Regions from separate parts of the Aeromonas intestinalis genome, predicted to be linked through region 3. Evidence: riboswitches for the same ligand, from Rfam matches in the RefSeq annotation. Region 3 holds a riboswitch; each other region holds the start of a gene.
What was found. A riboswitch is a leader RNA that binds a small molecule or an ion and turns the genes downstream of it on or off. The one in region 3 is predicted to bind cyclic di-GMP.

Region 1 (4,193 bases), on a different contig from region 3:
CAGGGCGATCTGCCGCTCGTTGAAGGCCCGAAACGGCTGGCGAGCCTCGATCATGGCCTTGATGAGGTCATCCGGGATCGCTTCCCCCGCCTCATTGCGGGCGTACCCCTTGAGCCAGTCCGCATCGTCCAGCAGGCTGTCGCAGAACATGGATTGCGTCTCCGCATAGGCCATGGAGGTGGGCGGGAACTCCTGGGAGAAGCAGGGGGCGTTGCCGGTGACGTTGGCAAAATGCGCCGCGTGCCCCCCCTCGTGGAACAAGGTGTTGAGGCCATTCCAGCCGCTGCCCACCTGGGCGGGGTTCGCCAGACTGGTGAAGTTGACCACGGCAGGCACCCACTCTCCCTCCTGCCAGAAGCTCGGCACCGGGCCATGGCAGAAGCCGTTCTCGTATTTCCCCTCCCGGGTCAGCAGATCCAGGGTCAGGGTCGCCTCCCGGTACTGGATGCCGAGGCGACGGAAGCTCTCGACCCAATCCTTCAGGGCCCGGGAGAAGGGCACGTAGGGGTCGAGCTGACGGGTCACGTCGCCGCTCACGAAATAGCGCAGGTTGTGGGGCAGCAGCGCCGCCTCCCCCTTGGCGCCCTTCAATTCGGCGAGGCCCAGGTGCACCCGATCCTCGGTGCGGGCGATAAAGTCATCCAACACCGTAAACAGCTGCTCCGGGCTCATCTGCTCGTTCTTGCGCACCTTGTAGTCGAAGTAATCCCGATAGCCCATGGCGCGAGCGAAGCGGTTGCGAAGCGTGACGATGGCCAGATAGCCGTTGTCGACCACCCACTGCTCCAGGGTATGGAACATGGCGAGCGCGCTCTGGCGCACCGCCTCATCCGCACTGGCCGCGAGGGAGGCACTGGCTGCCGGCAGGCTGCCGGACACCTGCCGCCCCTGCTCGTCCAGCAGGGTCAGCTTGAGCTCCTTGCGACGGGCGAACAGCTCTGCCTCGGCGGCCACCAGTTCGTCCATCAGCACCGCAGCCTGCGGGTCCTCGATGACGTTGCACTCGAAGAAGGCTATCCAGCCCCCGAGCCCCCGTTTGAGATCCGCCCCTTCGGCCTCGGCCAGCATGGCCCGCAAGACCGGCAGGCGGGTCGGATCGGCGCAGAATGCCTTGTAGGCCTGTTCGGCGGCGGTGAACCCGGCCTGATCATCGCTGGTGCCCATGTAGGTGGACCAGAAGAGATCCTCCTTGCGCCTGTGTACCTTCAGGTAATCGGCATTGAGCTGGTTCAAGTAATTCCTGGCAGTGGAAATCATAAGGTCCCTCTTTTTATCGGCGGCCACTGGCCGGCCGTTCCTTTTTGATGGCGCCCTGACAGCAGGGCGGGTGCGCGAGGATGCGCCTCATCACGCTAGCAAAAGCGGGCTCCGCTGTCTGCCGCGAACAAGGGATTATCTTCGTGAATGGAGTCTTCCTGGCGGCGCTGGGTGCCGGTGGCAGGGAGGCCGGGGCCACATCGGGGAATAAAATCAAAAAGTGGCGTATTGGCTCTACTCCGATGAGAACAAGCTGTAAAGATTTACACTTAATAATTCAATAGAAAGAAGTCATGATGGGAGCGTCGTAGTCAAACGCGACACCATGACCCATTTTGTAGTCATTTGGCAAACTGGTTGAAAGGCCAGGACGCAAAGCCTCCGGTCTAAAGACATGTCGTCCAGGATAGCGGGGTTGCAGCACAGTGTTTCGGGAAACTCCCCTGCCAACTTGACTGCCCACATCTATCGAACAGAGGAATGTATGGCAGCAACTATTCAACTCAATCACCTCACGGCGGCGCTCGCACTGCTGGCCAGTGGCGGCGTGCTCGCTCACGGCTACATCAGCCAGCCGGAGGCACGCAACTACCTGTGCAAGACGGGTGGCAACATCCAGTGCGGCGCCATTCAGTGGGAGCCCCAGAGCCTGGAGGCGCCGTCCGGCTTCCCCGCTGGCGGCCCGGCCGATGGTCAGATTGCCGCCGCCGGCCATCCGCAATTTGGCGAGCTCAACGCCCAGACCAGCGATCGCTGGACCAAGCGCGACGTGAAAGCCGGCCCCTTCGCCATCAGCTGGACCTTCACCGCCAACCACACCACCCGCAACTGGCGCTACTACCTCACCAAACAGGACTGGGATCCGAACCAGCCGCTGACCCGGGCCTCCTTCGACCTCACCCCCTTCTGCGTCATCGACGGGGGCATGGTGCAACCGCCCAAGCAGGTTACCCACAACTGCGTCCTGCCTGCCCGTACCGGTTATCAGGTGATCCTGGGTGTCTGGGAGGTGGGGGATACCACCAACAGCTTCTACAACCTGATCGACGCCCGCTTCGAGGGTGGCACCCAGCCCCCCCTGAGCTGGAGCCAGGGCGGGACCATCTATCCCTCCATCGATCTCGCGGCCGGTGACAAGGCCATGATCCGGGTGTTCGATGCAAGCGGCGAGCGCACGGATCTGCAGACGGTGCTGACCATCGCCAGCACCGAGCAGGGTCAGAAGAACAACTGGGCCCACGCCCTGGCCAGCAAGATCAACGGGGAACAGAGCCAGATCCGCGCCGGTCAGCAAGGAAGTGACGGCCAGTTCAATCCCGTCTACGGCCAGAACCCTGTCTTCCTCAAAGCAGGCAGCAACTTGCAACGGGTCGAGATCCAGCTCGAGCAGCAACAACCGCCGATCGGTGACAGCGTCAGCGTGAGCGGCCTGGAGAGCGAGTACTTGCTCGATGGCGGCAAGCTGACCCTGAGCTTCACGGTCGCGGCGCAAGGGGATCTCGCTGTCACCAACACCCTCTATGACCATGGTGGCGTCGCCAGGGGTCAGAGCAGCGCCGACATCAAGGACAGCAGCCAGAGCTTCACCATGTCGCTGACCGGGTTGAGTGCCGGCCATCATCAACTGGTGATCACGGGCAAACCCAAATCGGGAGGCGCGGCCGTGCAGCAGACCCTGGATCTGATGCTCAAGGATCCGGCCAGTGGCGGTGACTATCAGTACAGCTTCCCCGAGGGCGTGGCCGCCTACACCGCCGGCACCAAGGTGCTGCAACCCAAGAACGGCAAGATCTACCAGTGCAAGCCCTTCCCCTACAGCGGCTGGTGCAGCCAGTGGGCGAGCACAGCCACCCAGTATGAGCCGGGCATTGGCTCCCACTGGCAGGAGGCCTGGACCTTGCTGCCATAATCGTCTTGAATGCAAAACAGGGAGCCCGAGGCTCCCTGTTTTTTATGGCGATTCACTCAGATCTGGTAATCGAGCGCCGCATCGTTGCGCAGAGCCCGCGCCTGGATGTCTGCCAGCGCCAGTTCCGGGTTGCAGAGCTGGATGAACTGCCAGGCGAAATTGTGCTGGAACTGCCCCTGCTTGAGGCCGATCCAGGCGGTGTGGGGGGCAAACAGCCGGCTGCCATCGAGTTGCACCAGACCCTTGTCCCGCTGGCCGTTGAAGGCCATGTCCGCCAGTATACCCACCCCCATTTCCAGCTCGACATAGGTCTTTATGACGTCGGAATCCTGAGCCGTCAGCAGGATCTGCGGCACTATCCTGGCTTCGGCAAACGCTTCATCTACCCGCACCCGTCCGGTCAGCCCCGCCTGATAGGTCACGATGGGCCATTGCGCCAGCGCCGCCAGGGTCAGCTCCCGTTCGGCGGTGAGGGGGTGCTGCTCCGGCACCACTATGTTGTGATGCCAGCGGTAGTAAGGAAACGCCACCACTCCTTCGCTCTTGTCGAGCTGTTCGCTGCTGATGCCGATGTCCACTTCGCCGGTCTGCACCAGCCGCACTATCTCCTCCGGGCTGCCTTGGCGCAGCTCCAGCTGCACCAGCGGGAACTGCTCGCGAAACGCCTTCACCACCCGTGGCAAGGCATAGCGCGCCTGGGTGTGAGTGGTCGCGACCAGCAAGCGGCCCGAGTCGCGGTTGGCGAAGGTGCTGGCCAGTTTGCGGATGTTGTTGGCGTCATTGAGGATGCGCTCGGCGATCACCAGCAGCTCCTTGCCGGGCTCCGTCATGCCGAGCAGCCGCTTGCCGTAACGGATGAAGAGCTCCAGCCCCAGCTCTTCCTCCAGCTCGCGGATATGGCGGCTGACCCCGGACTGGGAGGTAAACAGGGCATTGGCGACCTCGGTCAGGTTGTAGTCCCGCCTTGCCGCTTCCCGAATAATGCGTAATTGCTGAAAATTCACGTCATCGCCTCCTGCGCTGACCG
Region 2 (4,193 bases), on a different contig from region 3:
ACCGAGCTGGACCTTGGGCAGGCTGACGAAGGCGTAGTGATTGCTCGCGTCTTTCTGCTGGGCGTTGAGGCTCTTGACCAGGTCGCTGATGGCGGAGTGCTCGTCGAAGCCGTTGTTCTCCATCTCCATCAGGCCGAGCAGATCTGCGTCCATTTCGGTGATGGCGTTGACTATCTTGGTGCGCTGCTGCTGGAAGTCTTCCAGGTTCTTGGCGCCGCGGTTGCAACCCTTGGCGCTGTCCGCATCCGCCTGATCCTTGCACAGCACGTTGAGGGCACCGCCCACGCTGGAGTGGCTGGTGAAGTAGTTGAGCACGTTGAAGCTGCCGACCCGCAGATCCGTACCGGCGGTGCGGGCAGGGGCGCGCTGGCGATCGTTCTCGTCGGTGCGCAGCAGATCCCCGACCGTGATGACCTGATCCTTGGGCACGATCAGCCGGTATTCGTTGTAGCTGTAGCCGACCAGGGCCTCCAGGTTGACCGGGGCATCGCCGACCCGCAGGTAGCCCTGTTCCGGCTCCCAGGCGGGCAGCCAGGGCAGCTTGCCATCGGCGGCCTTGAAGTCCGATTCGAGGAACACCCGGTTGCCCCCATTGGCCTCGGCCAATGCCTTGGCCTGGTCGCTACCCGCCACATGCAGCTGGGTCGGTTTCATCAGCGGCGCCAGGTGGGAGAGCACCAGGTTGTTGCGACGGGCGGCATAGTCGTAGCTGAAGTTGCGGCTGATTTTGAGCTCGCTGCCCGCATCGAGGCGCACCCGCATCCCTTCGTGGCGCTCCAGCGCCCTGGCCAGGGTTTCCCCCTCCAGCACCCGCAGCGCCGTGGCGGCGGGGACTGCGCCCTGAGCCAGCACCTGCAGGCGGGGAGTGCTACCGTCGAAGACGGGCTTGAGCTGGGTATGGTTGTAATACTCTTCGACCTTGGCCTCCAGACAGACTTCGGCCCCCGGCTTGATGCCCGGGTACTTGGTCGCGAAGTTCTTGTCGTTGAGGTAGACGAAGATGCCGTCCGAAGTCTGGGGATCTCCATCCCCTTGCACGTCTTGCAGGTAGAAGCCCTTGTTCAGACTTTCGCCGAGGGCGCTGACCACGGCTTTCACCGAGACGCTCTGGTTGCTTTCAAACTGGCCGTCCGGGATGAGGGGGCTCTTGTCGCCACTGCCCTGGATGGCGGGGATGGGGGTGAGGGCACTGTCGGCCGGGCAACTGAAGCCGGCGGCCTGGAGTGTCGGGGACGCGAGCGCGAGCCCCACGGCCAGTGACAGCAGGGTAGGGGTACCTTTCATTGTGTTTCCTTTTTTATTTTTGCCAGTGATTCCATAGCCTTGGTGCCTGAACCAAGGGCGCGCATTGTCACACTTCTGGCTGCTCATACCAGTGAACCAGCGCACAGAATGGGGAAGCAAAAGAGGCTGTTTCAATTTTTTTGACACAGCTAACGTTATGAAAATAATGATAAAGATGTCATCTCATCACGGATGAAATAGTGTGAGCTCGCCAGCGTTTACATATTTCTCATCGAGAATGAAGATTGAGTGTTTGTCACTTGCTTCCTATACTCGGGCTGTTCCTCACGGAACCCAGGTAAAGAGCAAACCGACAGTGATGTCGGGACGCAAAGCCTCCGGTCTGCCAGCGATGACAGATAGCGGGGCTCCCCCGGGTGACATGAGGGTATGTGGCCCGTCCATGGCCTGTTGTCGACCCCTTTTCGCCTGTTGCTGTTGCCCTTTGCCCGGTCATTAAAAGCCAAGACCAACAAGGAAGATAACAAGATGCAACAGACCCTCAGGCCCAGCAGGCTCGCCATGCTGGTTGCCCTTGCGACCATGCCCGGCTGGGCGCAGGCCGCCTATCCCGCCTATCAGGCCGGTACCGCCTACAAGGCTGGCGATATCGTCAGCAATGTCGGCAATCTCTATGAATGCAAGGAATTCCCCTACTCCGGCTGGTGCGGCGCTTCGTCCTACCACTATGCCCCCGGTGTGGGCACCGTCTGGGCGGATGCCTGGAAGCCGTTCACCGACGGCAGCACGACGCCGGGTCTGACGCTGGCCATTGGCTCGCCCGCCGCGGGTAGCGCGTTCAACGAAGGTGCCCCGGTCTCCCTGGCGGTGACCCTTGGCGGCAACAGCAGCGCCCTGGTCAAGGTCGAATATCTGATCGATGGCACCCAGGTGGCGGTGAGCAGCGCGGCTCCCTGGTCGGCGAGCTGGACCGCCAGCGGTGTCGGTGCCCATCAACTGAAATCCCGGGCGCTGGACAAGGATGGCAAGGTGCTCGGCGAGGCGGATGTCAGCTTCAACGTCGCCGCCGTGGTGGCGCCCGAGGCGCCGAAGGTGAGCATCGCGAGCCCGGCTGCCGGTGCCAAGGTGACGCTGGGCCGCAGCACGGCGGTGAGTGGCAACGTCACCGATGCCAACAACGACGTGGCCAAGGTCGAACTGTTCGTGAACGGCCAGAAGGTGGGCGAGGATACCAGCGCGCCCTGGCAGGTGAACTGGACACCCCAGGCCAAGGGGCTGACCGGCCTCAAGCTGGTCGCCACCGACAAGGGTAATCTGGTGGGCGAGTCCGCCCAGGTGGATGTGCAGGTGGAAGAGGCGGCACTGCCGCCCACCGGCGGCAATCTCTCCTGCGATGTGCGCCAGATCTACCGCGCCGATGGCAGCGAGTGCATGGGGGATGACCATGCTCGCCGGGTCATCGGTTATTTCACCTCCTGGCGTACCGGCAAGAACGGCCTGCCCGCCTACCTGGTGAACGACATTCCCTGGGACAAGATCACCCACATCAACTACGCCTTCGCGGCGGTGGACGAGCAAAATCACACCATCAAGGTGGATGACGCCGCCACCAAGATGACCTGGAACGGGGTGCCGGGTGCCGAGATGGATCCCGAGTTCGCCTATCAGGGCCACTTCAACCTGCTCTCCAAGTACAAGAAGCAGTATCCGGACGTGAAGACCCTGATCTCGGTCGGGGGCTGGGCCGATACCCGCGGCTTCTACACCGCCACCACCAAGGGTGATTGCACGGTCAACACCGCCGGCATCAACGCCTTCGCCGATTCTGCGGTGAGTTTCATCCGTCAGTACGGTTTCGACGGGGTGGATGTGGACTATGAATACCCCACCTCCATGAAGGATGCGGGCAACCCCAACGACTTCCCCCTCTCCAACCAGTGCCGGGCCAAGCTGTTTGCCAACTACGAAGTGTTGATGAAGACGCTGCGTACCCGGCTGGACAACGCCGGTACCGAAGATGGCCGCAAGTACATGTTGACCATCGCCTCGCCGGCCTCGGCCTACCTGTTGCGCGGCATGGAGAACTTCCAGGTCACCCAGTACCTCGATTACGTCAACCTGATGACCTATGACTTCCACGGTGCCTGGAACAACTTCGTGGCTCACAACGCCGCCCTGTTCGACAACAAGGCGGATCCCGAGCTGGCTCAATGGGGTGTCTACAGCCAGGCCCAGTACGGCGCCATCGGCTACCTGAACTCCGCCTGGGCGGCCCACTACTTCCGTGGCGCCCTGGCGGCCGGCAAGATCAACATCGGGGTGCCTTATTACACCCGTGGTTGGCAAGGGGTGACCGGCGGGACTCATGGTCTCAATGGCAAGGCGGCCCTGCCGAGTCAGAGCAACTGTCAGCCGGGCACCGGTGGCAGCACCATTCCCTGCGGCAACGGTGCAGTCGGGATCGACAACATCTGGCATGATCTGGACAAGAACGGCAAAGAGATCGGCGCCGGTGCCGTGCCCATGTGGCACGCCAAGAACCTGGAGCATGCGGCCAGTCTCGGCATCACCACGCTGCCGAGCTATGGTACCGCCTGGGGTCTGGATCCCAATGATCCTGCCGACGTGATCCAGGGCCAGTATGTGCGCTACTTCGACGACAAGGCGCAGGTACCCTGGCTGTGGAACGAGCAGAAGAAGGTGTTCCTCTCCACCGAAGATGAAGAGTCCATGGGCAAGAAGCTGGACTACATCGTCAAGCGGGGTCTGGGGGGCGTCATGTTCTGGGAGATGGCGGGGGACTATGACTTCGATCCGGCCAAGAACGAGTATGTGATGGGCAGCACCCTGACCAGCCTCGCCTATGACAAGTTCAAGGCGGCCACACCGCCCAACCTGAAGCAGAACGATCTGCCTGCCCCGGCAGCCCAGCTCGACATCGGCGTCAG
Region 3 (4,193 bases):
TCCTATACAGCTATCCCGCTGATGCTGTTGGCCATACTGGCGATGATGATCCTGCCTCTGCCGGGCTGGCTGCTGGATGCCCTGTTCACCTTCAACATAGTGCTGGCGGTGCTGGTGCTGCTGGTCTCCGTCTCGGCCCGCCGACCGCTGGACTTCTCCGTGTTCCCGACCGTGCTGCTGGTCGCGACCCTGATGCGACTGTCCCTCAACGTCGCCTCCACCCGGGTCGTGCTGCTGCACGGTCACGAGGGGCACGAGGCCGCGGGCAAGGTGATCCAGGCCTTCGGTGAAGTGGTCATCGGCGGCAACTATGTGGTCGGTCTGGTGGTGTTCGTGATCCTGATGATCATCAACTTCGTGGTCATCACCAAGGGGGGAGAGCGGATCTCCGAGGTCTCCGCCCGCTTCACCCTGGACGCCATGCCGGGCAAGCAGATGGCCATCGATGCCGATCTCAACGCCGGCATCCTGGACCAGCATCAGGCCAAGACCCGCCGGGAGGAGATAGCCCGGGAGGCCGACTTCTACGGCGCCATGGACGGGGCTTCCAAATTCGTGCGCGGTGACGCCATCGCCGGTCTGCTGGTGCTCATCATCAACCTGGTGGGTGGCCTGGCCATCGGTATTTTCCAGCACTCCCTGCCGGTCTCCGATGCGTTTCGCATCTATGCCCTGCTCACCATAGGTGATGGTCTGGTCGCCCAGATCCCCTCCCTGCTGATGTCCACCGCCGCGGCCATCATAGTGACCCGGGTCAGCGACGAGGGGGAGATGTCGGATCAGGTCGGCCAGCAGATCCTGGCCTCGCCCCGGGTGATCTACACGGCGGCGACCATCATGCTGATCCTGGGGCTGGTGCCGGGCATGCCCATGCTGGCCTTCCTCAGCTTCGCCGCCGTGCTGGCCTGGACCGGCTGGAGCGTCAGCAAGCGCAGGGCCCAGGATCCGGCGCTGGATGCGGCCGAGGAGCTGACCCGGCAGATGGTGCAGCACGAGCCACAGGGGCTGGACTGGCAGGATCTCGCCCCCGTGGACACGGTCGCCATCGAACTCGGCTATCGGCTAGTGCCCCTGGCGGAGGCGGACAAGGGGGCCGAGCTGCTGGCCCGGGTGCGCGGCATTCGCAAGACCCTCTCCGAGCAATATGGCTTCCTGCTGCCCGAGATCCGGGTGCGGGACAACCTGCAACTGCAGCCGGACCAGTATCGCATCAAGCTCTCCGGCATCGCCCTGGCCATGGGCAACGTGGATTGTCAGCGGCTGATGGCCATCAGTAGCGGGGAGACCTATGGCGCTCTGGATGGCGAGCTGACCCAGGATCCGGCCTACGGCATGAACGCGGTCTGGATCTCCCCGGACAACAAGGCCAAGGCGCTGAACCTGGGTTATTCAGTGGTGGATTCCGCCACCGTCATCGCCACCCATACCAGCAAGCTGCTGAGGGAGCAGCTGGATGTGCTGTTCGGCCATGACGAGGTGGGCAAGCTGGGCCAGTACCTAGCGGTCCAGTCCCCCCGGCTGGCGGAGGAGCTCAACCTGGCCCTGACCCAGATGCAGCAGTTGCGGGTGTTCCGCCAGTTGCTCAAGGAGCAGATCAGCCTCACCGACATCCGCACCATAGCCACCACTTTGCTGGATGCGAGCGAGTTGACCAAGGATCCCGTGCTGCTGGCCTCGGATGTGCGCTGTGCCCTGAGGCGGCAGATCGTCAGGCAGGCCATCGGTTCTAGGGACATCCTGGCGGCCTTCACCCTGGATGACAGGCTGGAGCAGACGTTGCTGAGCGCCATGAACCAGTCCCAGCAGCAGGGCAAGATCCAGTTGGACAGCTTCCCGGTCGATCCCCAGTTGCTCGCCCAGTTGCAGCAGAACATGCCGCTGGTGAAGGAGCAGTTGCAGCAGCAGGGCTATGCCCCCGTGCTGGTGGTCATGCCCCAGCTCAGGCCCCTGATCGCCCGCTATGCCCGCTCCTTCTCAAAAGGTCTCAAAGTGCTCTCTTATAACGAGATACCGGAAGACTTGCGGGTGGAGGTAATTGGCACCCTCGGCTGAAGTTGAATTGCCATGTCAACATCTTGATCAGGAAGTGGTTATTCCGCATATCTACTTGAATTGTCATATAAAGCCGTTATGATGTGACGGCTTTTGACGTGATGCACACTGGAATAAATAACAAAATACAAACAATCAGGTGTATCTCATGGCTTTAAGGATAACAAAGCCATGCCATCCTAATACGGGTCGTCGCATGATAAAGGCAAACTGAACTGAAAAGTCAGGACGCAAAGCCTCCGGTCTAACAGCATTGATGCTAACGATAGCGGGGTTACCAAGGCCATGATTCTCGCCTTGTTTTCATACCACTATAAGGTAAACGCTCAATTAAGAAGCGTTATTCTTGTCGTGGTGCGTTTTTATTTGTCACGGTCAGTTCTGTTGATTGATTCATGTGCAATCACAGGTTCGGGTTAATATGTTTTCTGATTTATCTATCAAGGAAAATTCAATACCCGTCGGTGTTGAATCGCACGCACATTTATTATTTGTCTCCTCATCGTTATCAAATGGAAACGATATTGGGGAGATGTTGTTGAATTCCGGCTACCGGGTTTCCTGCCAGGATTCCATCTCCCGGGCCAAGCAATTCCTCTCCTGCCATTCGGTGGATCTCATCCTGCTCGACATGGCGGTCATGACCGAAGCCGGCCCCTCCAGGGTGCATGAGCTGACGGGGGCCGACTGCGTCATCCTGGTCAATGAGGATCAGGCCTATCTGGCGGCGGAAGCCATGCGGGCCGGCGCCATCGACTACATCATCAAGCCTTTCAGCCAGCGCCAGATCCTCGATGTGGTGAGGGGGGCCTTGCGACTGCGCCAGGCCATTCCCAACCTGGTCGCGACCTCTGCCCTGAGCCTGCAGGTGCTGCAACTCGCCAGGCGCGCCGCCAAGACCTCGGCCACCATCCTCATTGGTGGCGAGTCGGGGACGGGCAAGGAGCGGCTGGCCCGCTACATCCACGACATGTCCAACCGGGCGAACAAACCCTTCGTGGCCATCAACTGCGCCGCCATCCCCGAGGCCATGCTCGAGTCCATTCTGTTCGGTCACAGCAAGGGGGCCTTCACCGGCGCCACCGCCAGCCAGCAGGGCAAGTTCGAGCTGGCCCAGGGGGGCACCCTGCTGCTGGACGAGATCTCAGAGTTGCCCCTGGCGCTGCAGGCCAAGCTGCTGCGGGTATTGCAGGAGAAAGAGGTGGAGCGACTCGGCAGCCATCAGGTGATCCCGCTGGATGTGCGGATCATCGCCGCCAGTAACCGGGATCTGAGGGCGCTGGTGGCACAGGGGGAGTTTCGCGAAGACCTGTTCTATCGGCTCGATGTGCTGCCCATGAACTGGCCCGCCCTGCGGGAGCGGCCCGACGACATCCTGCCCCTGGCCAGCCACTTCATCGAACGCTACGCCGCCCAGCAGGGTTATCGGCTGAGCGAGGGGGCCAGCAGGCAGCTGCTCTCCTACGACTGGCCCGGCAATGTCCGTGAACTGGATAACGTCATCCAGCGGGCCTTAATTATGGCTCGCGGATTGCATATTCAGGCCGTCGATTTGATGCTGCCCCATTACGCAGCGGAGGCCGACAACCCGTTATCGCAGGCCCTCGCGGCCCCCGAGGGGCTCAGCGAGACCAAGCGGCATGCGGAATTTCAATTCGTCCTGGAGACGTTGCGCCGTTTTCGTGGTCACCGCACCCGGACGGCGGAAGCCCTCGGGATGACGACCCGGGCACTTAGATACAAGCTGGCGGCCATGCGTGAGCAAGGCATCGATGTCGAGCAGCAGATTCAGAACTAAGGGATAACCGAGTGAAGATTGAGATGATGTCATCACAGGTGACACTCCTGCAGCAGATGCAGGAAATGCAGCGAGTCGCCAACCAAGCCCCTTCCATCGAACCAAACGAGGCATCGACTGTCTCGTTCAGCGATGCCATGAAAGATGTCGTCGGGCGGGTGAACGAACAGCAGAATATAGCGTCCAGGCTCATGACCGCAGTCGATGCGGGTCAGAGCGACGATCTGGTGGGGGCCATGGTGGCCAGCCAGAAGGCCGGCCTCAGCTTTTCCGCCCTGATGCAGGTGCGCAACAAGCTGATGACCGGCTTCGATGACATCATGCGCATGCCGCTCTGAGGTTG

Region 1: it holds a riboswitch for cyclic di-GMP, as region 3 does, so the genes downstream of both, gbpA (N-acetylglucosamine-binding protein GbpA) here and lafK (lateral flagellar response regulator transcription factor LafK) in region 3, are expected to answer to the same signal.
Region 2: it holds a riboswitch for cyclic di-GMP, as region 3 does, so the genes downstream of both, ACW5W7_RS08540 (glycosyl hydrolase family 18 protein) here and lafK (lateral flagellar response regulator transcription factor LafK) in region 3, are expected to answer to the same signal.

Annotation. Positions count from the first base shown of each region.
Region 1 covers NZ_JBSTYK010000020.1:62,692-66,884, forward strand. Annotated here, with positions in the region: gene ACW5W7_RS19535 (M3 family metallopeptidase) at 1-1,257, opposite strand, end outside; cyclic di-GMP riboswitch class I at 1,595-1,680, shown strand; gene gbpA (N-acetylglucosamine-binding protein GbpA) at 1,742-3,166, shown strand; gene cbl (HTH-type transcriptional regulator Cbl) at 3,223-4,170, opposite strand.
Region 2 covers NZ_JBSTYK010000005.1:220,289-224,481, reverse strand. Annotated here, with positions in the region: gene ACW5W7_RS08545 (ExeM/NucH family extracellular endonuclease) at 1-1,284, opposite strand, end outside; cyclic di-GMP riboswitch class I at 1,579-1,660, shown strand; gene ACW5W7_RS08540 (glycosyl hydrolase family 18 protein) at 1,807-4,193, shown strand, end outside.
Region 3 covers NZ_JBSTYK010000008.1:188,094-192,286, reverse strand. Annotated here, with positions in the region: gene lfhA (lateral flagellar biosynthesis protein LfhA) at 1-2,052, shown strand, start outside; cyclic di-GMP riboswitch class I at 2,247-2,334, shown strand; gene lafK (lateral flagellar response regulator transcription factor LafK) at 2,588-3,850, shown strand; gene lfiE (lateral flagellar hook-basal body complex protein LfiE) at 3,862-4,188, shown strand.